Regions from separate parts of the Parabacteroides sp. 20_3 genome, predicted to be linked through region 1. Evidence: riboswitches for the same ligand, from Rfam matches in the RefSeq annotation. Region 1 holds a riboswitch; each other region holds the start of a gene.
What was found. A riboswitch is a leader RNA that binds a small molecule or an ion and turns the genes downstream of it on or off. The one in region 1 is predicted to bind thiamine pyrophosphate.
Positions count from the first base shown of each region.

Region 1 (3,281 bases):
TTCCAGATCGGCACGTTCAATAATCTCATTGCGGTTCATAGCAAGGACGCTCTTCGCCGTATAGCATCCTATATTCTTCAGTGCGTCGATCACCCAGCTGTCGATCTCGTCGGAGAACTCATCCAAGTAGATATCCTCCTCGTCCGCTCCTTCGATATCACGGAATACGTCAATCGTATACTCAGTCAACATACAAGCCAACTTAATATTCAGACCGCCCTTACCGATCGCTAAAGAGACCTCCTCAGGACGTAGATAAACCTCAGCTTTCTTTTCTTCCTCATTTACACGGATAGAAGAGATCTTAGCCGGGCTTAAAGCACGCTGGATAAACAAAGAGAGATTTGAGGTGTAATTAATCACATCAATGTTCTCGTTTCTCAACTCGCGAACGATTCCGTGAATACGAGAGCCTTTCATACCTACGCAAGCACCCACCGGGTCAATACGGTCATCGTATGACTCGACAGCCACTTTGGCACGCTCTCCCGGGATACGGGCGATCGCCTTGATCGTAATCAAGCCGTCATTAATCTCCGGAACCTCCAACTCAAACAACCGCTGCAAGAAGACCTTATCCGTACGGGAAAGAAGGATCTTCGGGTTGTTATTATAGTTATCCACACGTTGAACGATCGCACGTACGGTCTCTCCCTTACGATAGAAATCGGTCGGGATTTGCTCGGATTTCGGCAGTAGCAACTCATTACCATCGTCATCCAGCAACAGGATTTCTTTCTTCCACACCTGATAAACCTCAGCGGCGATGATGTGGCCGATTTTATCCTTATACTTAGCGTACAAGCTGTCTTTCTGCAATTCAAGTATCTTTGAAGCCAAAGTCTGGCGCAAGTTTAAGATCGCACGACGTCCGAAGTCCGCGAAATGCACCTCGTCGGTCACTTCCTCGCCCACCTCACAGTCGGCGTCGATTTTACGGGCCTCCGTCAACGTAAGCTGCAAGTTCTCATCCTCCAATTCATCATCAGCCACAACCGTACGGTTTCTCCAGATCTCGAAATCACCTTTCTCAGGATTGATAATCACGTCATAGTTCTCATCCGTGCCAAACATCTTGGCGATCACGTTACGGAACGAATCTTCCAAAACGCTAATCATCGTATCTTTATCGATATTCTTCAACTCCTTGAACTCCGCAAGGGTGTCAATCATACTGATTGTTTCCTCTTTCTTGGCCATAATCTTACTTGAATCTTATTAAGTATTTTGTATATTTTATTTCATCAAATGTATACGACTCATCCTCTATCACGGTTACCTTCCGCTTAGCGCCCTCCGGTTTCACCTTCTTCTCGACAGAGACAACCACACCGTTCTCGTCGGCAGATTTCAACACACCTGTCAGCTTCGAGCCGTTTTTCAACAGCATCTCCACCTCGTTTCCGATGTTCTTGACGTATTGGCGAAGTACCTTAAAAGGAGAAGTAATGCCGGCGGAGCCAACCTCCAGCTCATAGTCCTCGACGTCACGATCCAGATGCTCCTCCAAATACCGGCTCAACTCAGCGCAATCATCAATGCTTACCGCTTCATCGTTATCAATTTCAACGACTATCAGGTTCCCCGGTTTAATCACTACGTCTACTAAATAATTGCTTGAAGAGGCTAGTTTTTCCTCTACTAATTGGCTTACCACTTTCTTTTCTATCATACACATATCTGTTAAGAACAAAAGAAGGGGACTACCCGCCCCCTCCTCAACTTCACTTAATCGCCCGCAAATATACAAAAAATCAATGAGTTCTCAAAATATCCTCATCTTTTTGCAGAAAAAATTAATACGACACAAACCGGATTACGATCGATAGTAATCAGAATTAATATCTATAGAAATCCGATTTACTATTGATAGTAATATTTATTAACATTTTTATGCCTATCTTTGCTGCCGAATACGAAGGGGTGCTCGCGGAATCCTTCACGAAAGGAGCGGGCTGAGATCATACCCATAGAACCTGTACAGGTAATGCTGTCGTAGGGATTCATGCTTCTCCGATCCTTTCTATTCATCTATTTAGTTTTAAAGCAAAAAGATGAAAAGATGAAAAATGTATTGGTTATCTTGGCCGGCTCCTTGCTGGCTACAACCGCCAAGGCACAAATGCCTAGTCCGGTCGACTCCTTGAAAATCTCAAAAGACGTATCTTTAGATGAAGTGGTTATTACCGCTACCAAAGTCGGGAAAGAGACCCCGGTAGCTTATAGCGACATCTCCAAACAAGAACTAAGCAGCCGGAACAACGGGCAAGGTATCCCATTCCTTATCTCCCAATCCCCGTCTGTTATCATGACCTCGGATGCCGGAACGGGTATCGGTTACTCCGGTTTTCGTATCCGGGGTACAGATGCGAACCGTATCAATATCACGATCAATGGCGTACCGGTTAATGACTCCGAGTCTCATACCGTATTCTGGGCTAATATGGCCGATATAGCTTCCTCGGTAGAATCGATCCAGATCCAACGAGGCGCCGGAACCTCTACGAACGGAGCTGCGGCTTTTGGCGCTACGGTCGCCATGCAGACCGAGAAACCGTCCTTAAAGCCTTACGGCGAATATTCCGTATCAGCAGGTTCTTTCGGTACGCTGAAACATACGGTAAAAGGCGGCACTGGATTACTTTACGATCATTTCGCTTTCGACGCCCGCTACTCCAATATCCGTAGCGACGGCTTTATCGATCGTGCCTCCGCCCGTATGAGTTCTTACTATGCCTCCGCCGCTTTCTATGCCGATAATACATTGATTAAATTCCAAGCCTTCGGGAACAGCGAGAAGACCTATCAAGCATGGAACGGTGTTCCGTCTTATTTACTTGACACAGATCGTAGCTATAATCCATGCGGAGAATATGAGGAAGATGGAGTGAAGAAGTTTTATAACAATCAGACGGATAATTATTGGCAACACAACTACCATTTAATGGCCAGCCAGCGTATCGGAGATTTCTGGAATATGAACCTGACCCTTCATTACACCGACGGAAATGGATATTACGAGGATTATAAATCGAAAGCCAAATTCAGCAGTTATAAACTACCGGAATATATCGATCCGGAGGGTAATACCGTAAAAAAGACGGACCTTGTGCGCCGTAAATGGCTCGACAATTATTTCTATGGGGCCGTTTATAGCGCGAACTATCAACGTGACAATACCCGCCTTACGCTGGGAACCGCCGTCAACAACTATGTAGGCGATCATTTTGGCCGGGTAATGTGGACCAAAAGCGCAAACGTCTTGCCACAACCGGATTACG
Region 1 covers NZ_CAXSNO010000012.1:105,660-108,940, forward strand. The annotation lists gene nusA (transcription termination factor NusA) at 1-1,200, opposite strand, end outside; gene rimP (ribosome assembly cofactor RimP) at 1,205-1,672, opposite strand; TPP riboswitch at 1,910-2,020, shown strand; gene ACESPU_RS20435 (TonB-dependent receptor) at 2,063-3,281, shown strand, end outside.

Region 2 (3,281 bases), on a different contig from region 1:
AAGAAGGGAGGGATCGTTTCCCCAAAGGGCCCCGAGAACGGCGACACCGCCGAAGGGGATATCTCTTAATTTCGTTATTGTTTGTGAGCAGATTCCTCCCAAGGCGATCACCTTATCATCGATGATGCCCTTTGCGTTTCGCAATCCATCTAAGGGGAATCCGCTACCATATCCTTCTTTGGATATACTCTGAAAGATCGGGCTAAGGAATACATAGTCGCATACCGGTTTATACTTGATAATCTCTTCCAGACTATGGCAAGAACGACTTATACTGCCTTTATATAAAGGTGGAGCTTCCGGGTTCCTCTTGTTCAAATGGACTCCTCCTAAAGCCCTTTCTTCTGCCAAGGTAAACCAATCATGAAGAACGATCCTGTCGTAATAAGCCGGAGAGATGTTATCCAATAAGCCCTCCAATTCATCACGTTTACAATCCGGTTTACGTAGATGTAAACGAGACATTCCTTCCGCGAATAGAAGTTCGATCAAAGAAGCTTCATCCGCGAAAAAATAAGGTGTAGTAATTACGACCAGCTTATTCATGATTCCATCGGATTTTATGAAGGGCAGAGGGTGAGAAGAAGTGGTTTACAGGTCCGTGCCCTTTTCCCATGCATACATTTGCCCCGTGAACGAGCGCGTTATTCATATATTCCTTGGCTAATCGTACGGCTTCCACCAATGAATGGCCGAGTGCCATATAAGCGGCGATGGCGGACGATAGCGTACAGCCCGTTCCATGGGTATTGAAAGTCTCCACTGTTGGCGAGGCCAGACAAATCGGATTATTCTCATTGATAAATAACCGATCCACCGTTTCTACTCCGGGAATATGCCCCCCTTTGATCAATATAGCCTTACATCCTTTTTCCTGCAATTTCCGGGCGGCAAGTAAGATATCCGCCTCGTTATTGATTTTTATACCGGAAAGATATTCCGTCTCGGGAATATTCGGAGTAAGCAGTGTCGCTTTAGGGAACAACTCATCAATGATGGTTCGGATGGCGTCATCCTCCAATAATTTACTTCCGCTCGTGGATATCATCACTGGATCTAAAATGATAGAAGTCTGTTGGAAGGAAGATAAAGTTTCAGATACGACCTTTACGGCATCCTTGTTATGTAGCATCCCTATTTTTACGGCATCTACGATGAAGTCCTCAAGAATAGCTTCGATTTGTCCTCTCAAAATCTCGGGAGAGATCGCTTGGATCCCTCGCACTCCCTGTGTGTTTTGAGCGGTTATAGCCGTTATCGCCGAGGCTCCAAAAACACCCAGCGAGGAAAAAGTCTTAATATCCGCTTGTATTCCGGCACCACCGCCACTATCAGAGCCCGCGATCGTTAAAGCTACCGGATAACGGTACGTTTCATTTTTATCCATCTAACATTCGTTTTTCTTACGGCGGCATTACCCGCATCAAGTAGTAAGGGTATGATCTCAGCCCATATAGTATGGCACCCCTTCGACGACGCAAACTTAGTGAAAAAAATCGATATTAAGATATTTCCGGCTTTTAAACGATAATTTTAACGCAAGGTTATACTTCCATAAATCGTAGACGGGAGCCTTCTGGTTTTAGAAGGCTTCCGTCATATTCATATAAACCGCCATCCCTTTTTGGTTCGGGTCTTTGCCTACGTCTAGGCGGAAGTTCTTGCCGGGTTGCATTTGGATACGTAAGCCTACGCCGTAGTTGAACTTCCATTTATTCCAGTCTACGATAGGAGCGTTTCCGATCGTACCCGTGCCGACCCAGCCAACAAAACCACACTTCGCCCAGAAATTACCGCTCTTATATTTCTCCACGCTGCCGAACATATGACGATACTCCAGAATCCCATACGCCATGGTCTTGTCACGGTACTTGCCCCAATAGTATCCGCGAAGATCGAAAGGAGAGCCAAACGAAGGAAGCTCCGTAAAAGGAACGTTTCCCACACCGATTTGTGTCTTGGCGATCCATGCCAAGGTGCTACGAGGACGAAATACTTGCTGGAACTGGCGGTATTCTAACTCGAACATCTCATAATTATATGCACCGCCTAAATACTTTCCATACACTTTAGCGATCGCGCTTAGTAACATACCGGAACTTGGGGTCGCCACGTCATTTCGTGTATCGTATTGAATCAAGCCGCCGACACCGATATTGACATAATCTCGTTTGAACTTATTGAAATAAGGATCTTCGGCCATCACCGGGTTGATATCATCTGATTTGCTGAAATTAATATCAAAAAGAGGACCCGTATATAAATGAGGCCTAACTTCCCATACGAAACGGGGATATAGTTGGAAAGAACTCTTATGGAATTTCGTTGTCGAATCGCTTTTCTCGATTTGCTCGATCGTCTCATAGCCTTTCCCGAAATAATGCGAAGGTTCGTTCCGATAACCGTAACTGATATAAATACGGAAGCGATTCTCGTTGAAGAATAAGGTACCGGCACCGGCAAAAACGAACGTCCCGTTTAAGGTGATGTTAAATCCCGCAGGGATAAACGATCGTTGGGATATCGTATCATTCTTGTTTAAGCGAAAGCTAGCCAAAACCGCGCCACCTACGCCAAAGGAGGCTTCCGGCGTGTAAGACGGTCCGCCAAGGATAGACCACCAGATCCTTTTGTTGGCCCGTATGGAGTCTTTATGTAATTGTTTATGATAACGTTGTATTTGCTTTTCGGTCATAGGCTTACCATCCAGCATCAGCACTTCTTTCGGAATCGTGTCATTGGAAATGCCTTGCGCCTTTACGGAAAAGGCGAATAGAAGGCAGGCCATATAAATTAAAAGATATCTAAACATTATTTTAATCAATATTTAGAGGGCAAAAGTACGAAATCCTCCTAATATGTATTCTTAAAGAATCCCTAATAAAAAAGAATAAACAGCTAAAAAGAAATGCTATTACAGTCTGGGGGTTGTAGATACGTAGCGTGCGTGCTGCGTCTCTACAGCTAAGATTGGTACAAGACCTTGCCCTCTTCGGATATTAACAGCAAGGTTAGTTCGCCGTCGGGAAGGATAGGAGCGCAATACGATTTACATTTTTGTAAAAGTAATGGGAAAAAACGATTTTGATCTTTTTCCGTAAGAAGCTCCCATAATTCACGGGCCAACGTAATCCGATTGATTGCATCTACGGTCGCCTCCTCGCATTTCGCTTCTTTCGCTACATCTTGAAGGAAGCCTTTGTTCATGACGACTTTTTTGCTGTGTGTATCCAGGAAACCTTCCGCAAGTTTCACCGCCTTGCCGATCATGATACCTAAGA
Region 2 covers NZ_CAXSNO010000001.1:36,806-40,086, forward strand. The annotation lists gene ACESPU_RS00155 (thiamine phosphate synthase) at 1-546, opposite strand, end outside; gene thiD (bifunctional hydroxymethylpyrimidine kinase/phosphomethylpyrimidine kinase) at 539-1,387, opposite strand; TPP riboswitch at 1,382-1,479, opposite strand; gene ACESPU_RS00165 (BamA/TamA family outer membrane protein) at 1,583-2,812, opposite strand; gene cbiD (cobalt-precorrin-5B (C(1))-methyltransferase CbiD) at 2,965-3,281, opposite strand, start outside.
Region 2: another riboswitch for thiamine pyrophosphate. It lies ahead of thiD (bifunctional hydroxymethylpyrimidine kinase/phosphomethylpyrimidine kinase); the one in region 1 lies ahead of ACESPU_RS20435 (TonB-dependent receptor).

Region 3 (3,281 bases), on a different contig from region 1:
GGATATCTGGGTTCGAGAGATGCCCCATTCATGTCTCCGGGCGAAAGACTTTGACTTTTTCAAGGAGGACATGTGGGATTATGATTTTCAGAATATGTTCCCTTTTTGGTTGTATCAACGGAAAATGGGCCGGCGTATATGTTGCCTTGTTGGTATCCGTACCCAAGAGAGTTTTAATAGGTGGCGGGCCATACATAGTGATAAGAATTACAGAAAACTAGCTAATTATAAATGGACTCGCAGAATGAATTATTCTATATATAACGCATATCCTATTTATGATTGGAAAACTCAGGATATCTGGATAGCGAACGGAAAGTTCGGTTGGACATATAATCATTTGTATGATTTGTATTATCAAGCAGGGGTGCCTTTGTCCCGGCAACGTGTGGCGAGCCCATTCATATCCCAAGCGATATCCACACTGTTCATTTACAAAGTTGTCGATCCCGACATGTGGGGGAGGATGGTTGGACGTGTAAACGGTGTTGGCTTTGCCGGTATATATGGGAATACCTCCGCTATGGGATGGAGGGCTATCAAGTGCCCAGCCGGGTTCTCTTGGGAGAAATATATGTATTTTCTCCTAAATACTTTACCCGAAGAAACTCGTGAGAACTATTTGAATAAGTTAAGAGTCAGCCGTAAATTCTGGAGAGAAAAAGGAGGATGCCTCAGTGAGGAGACTATCGCTAAGTTACGGGCGGCTAATATTCCTATCATTGTGGAAGAATGTACCGCTTACCATACGGATAAGAAACCGGTACGGATGGAGTATATCGATGATATCAATATACCTGAGTTTAAAGAAATCCCTACTTACAAACGTATGTGTGTTTGTATTTTGAAAAACGATCATACATGTAAGTATATGGGTTTTTCCCAGACAAAACGAGAAAGGGATATGAGAAAAGAAGTAATGGACAAATATAATTTTTATAAGCATGGGAAACTTTGTTAGTCCGGCATATGGTGTTAGGGCTGTCCCTATAGAAAAAATTGTAGCCAACAGCTATAACCCTAATATCATGGCACCACCGGAAATGCGATTATTGGAACTTTCCATTTGGGAGGATGGCTATACGATGCCTTGCGTCTGTTATTATCTTGAAGAGGATGATTTATATGAGATAGTAGATGGTTATCATCGTTATCTGGTTATGAAGCAATCTCAAAGGATTTATGATCGTGAGAAAGGAATGTTGCCTGTAACGGTGATTGAGAAAGATATTTCAAACCGAATGGCTTCAACCATTCGCCATAACAGGGCTCGAGGGATGCACAACTTGGAACTTATGACGGAGATTGTTACGGAGTTGGTCAAATCTGGGATGTCTGATAAGTGGATCATGCGTAATATTGGAATGGATAAAAATGAGTTACTTCGGTTCAAGCAGATTTCGGGATTAGCTGAATTATTCCGGGATAAAGAATTCGGTTGGTCTGATGACTGGTCGGAAGAAGACTAAACTTTTTACATTTTGTTTGGCTGAGCGTTTTTTGCCTTTTATGGCTCTGTTGAGTACATATATACTAATTTTTTGTACATTTGCCCCCGACTTTTCACATAGGGGTGCCCGAGTCATACGGGCTGAGATTATACCCATCGAACCTGATCCGGGTAATGCCGGCGAAGGGAAAATAAGGTAGAACTAGGAAATAAAGGGGGCGTTACCTCTATGTGCTCCCTGATGTTTAAACTTTAATTAGTTATTAAGATGGAACAGATTGTTTCAAGTGGAATCATTGACTCTTACTTCGAGAAGTTGAAGAGCAACTTGTCTGTGGATGTAGCGATCGTGGGAGGGGGACCTTCCGGTATCGTGGCCGCTTATTTCTTGGCGAAAGCCGGTAAGAAGGTGGCGTTGTTTGATCGTAAGCTGGCTCCCGGTGGAGGTATGTGGGGCGGCGCTATGATGTTCAACGATATCGTGGTGCAGGAAGAGGCTATGCCGATTATCAAGGAATTGGGCGTAAGTTATAAGGAGGGTGCTAACGGCACGTATATCATGGATTCGGTACATACCACTTCCGCTTTGATTTATCAGGCGACGAAGGCGGGCGCTACGATCTTTAACTGCTATTCGGTAGAGGACGTGGTGTTTCATAACGATGCCGTAGCCGGTGTGGTAGTGAACTGGGCTCCGGTAATCCGTGAGGGGATGCACGTGGATCCGTTGACGATCATGGCAAAGGCTGTCTTGGAAGGTACGGGGCATGATTGCGAGATCGCCCGTGTGGTAGCCCGTAAGAATGATATCCAATTGAATACACCGACCGGAGGCGTGATCGGCGAGCGTTCCTTGAATGTGGAGCTGGGTGAGCAGACGACGGTGGAGAACACGAAGGAGATCTACCCGGGATTATTCGTTTCCGGTATGGCCGCTAACGGCGTAAGCGGTAGCTTCCGTATGGGACCGATCTTTGGCGGCATGCTGATGAGCGGCAAGAAGGCGGCTGAGTTGATCTGCGAAAAGCTTGGGAATTGAAAATTGAGAATTGAGAATTGAGAATTATTGATTGTTGTATCTTTAATTTTCAATTCTCAATTCCCAACGGTTTTTCCTTGTCTCAAGAATAAGAATCCCGTTATGATCAACGCCGTGGATAATCCCGTATAGAATACAGAAATGAAAGAATTCGGCAGTAAATGGAGCGCACGGATCGTGATCCCGAAAGCGATCATGAAGATCATGATAATCCAACCTTTCACGTCGAAGAAAGAGAACGGGCAATGTTTCCCGTTTTTCCGGGAGATCCGTTCGGAATGTTTATAGAAAAGCCGTTTAAAGACCAAATTGAAGAAAAGTAAGAAAACGATGGTCGCTTCCCCGATCTTGAATAACCAATAATGGGTATCGTTTAACCATGTGACGATACCGATGCGTAAGATATTGATACCGGCGAAAATCCATACGCAACCGGCGGTATATAATAATACCTTTTTATTTACTCCAAACTTCATCTATCTTTTTATTTACCGCAAACTTACAACATTCATGTAAAAAACGGAAAAATATCCTTATCTTTGTGCCATGCGTGAGAAAATGAAACAGAGGGTTGTACAATACGTGGTGCTGATGGCCGGCATCTTGGCATTGCTTTCTGTGGTTATCCCTCACCATCATCACCGGGACGGGATGCCTTGTTATCAATCCTTGACCGCGGAGCAAGCGCATGGCGATAAAAGCACTGATACGCATGATTGCGGTTGCGACGGGCATAACTTGGCCTATTTCAGTACGCATATTTCTCATTTTATGGATGGAGATGTGGATATA
Region 3 covers NZ_CAXSNO010000002.1:505,921-509,201, reverse strand. The annotation lists gene ACESPU_RS05935 (DUF3440 domain-containing protein) at 1-961, shown strand, start outside; gene ACESPU_RS05930 (ParB/RepB/Spo0J family partition protein) at 945-1,469, shown strand; TPP riboswitch at 1,560-1,656, shown strand; gene ACESPU_RS05925 (sulfide-dependent adenosine diphosphate thiazole synthase) at 1,719-2,489, shown strand; gene ACESPU_RS05920 (hypothetical protein) at 2,546-2,965, opposite strand; gene ACESPU_RS05915 (DUF6769 family protein) at 3,036-3,281, shown strand, end outside.
Region 3: another riboswitch for thiamine pyrophosphate. It lies ahead of ACESPU_RS05925 (sulfide-dependent adenosine diphosphate thiazole synthase); the one in region 1 lies ahead of ACESPU_RS20435 (TonB-dependent receptor).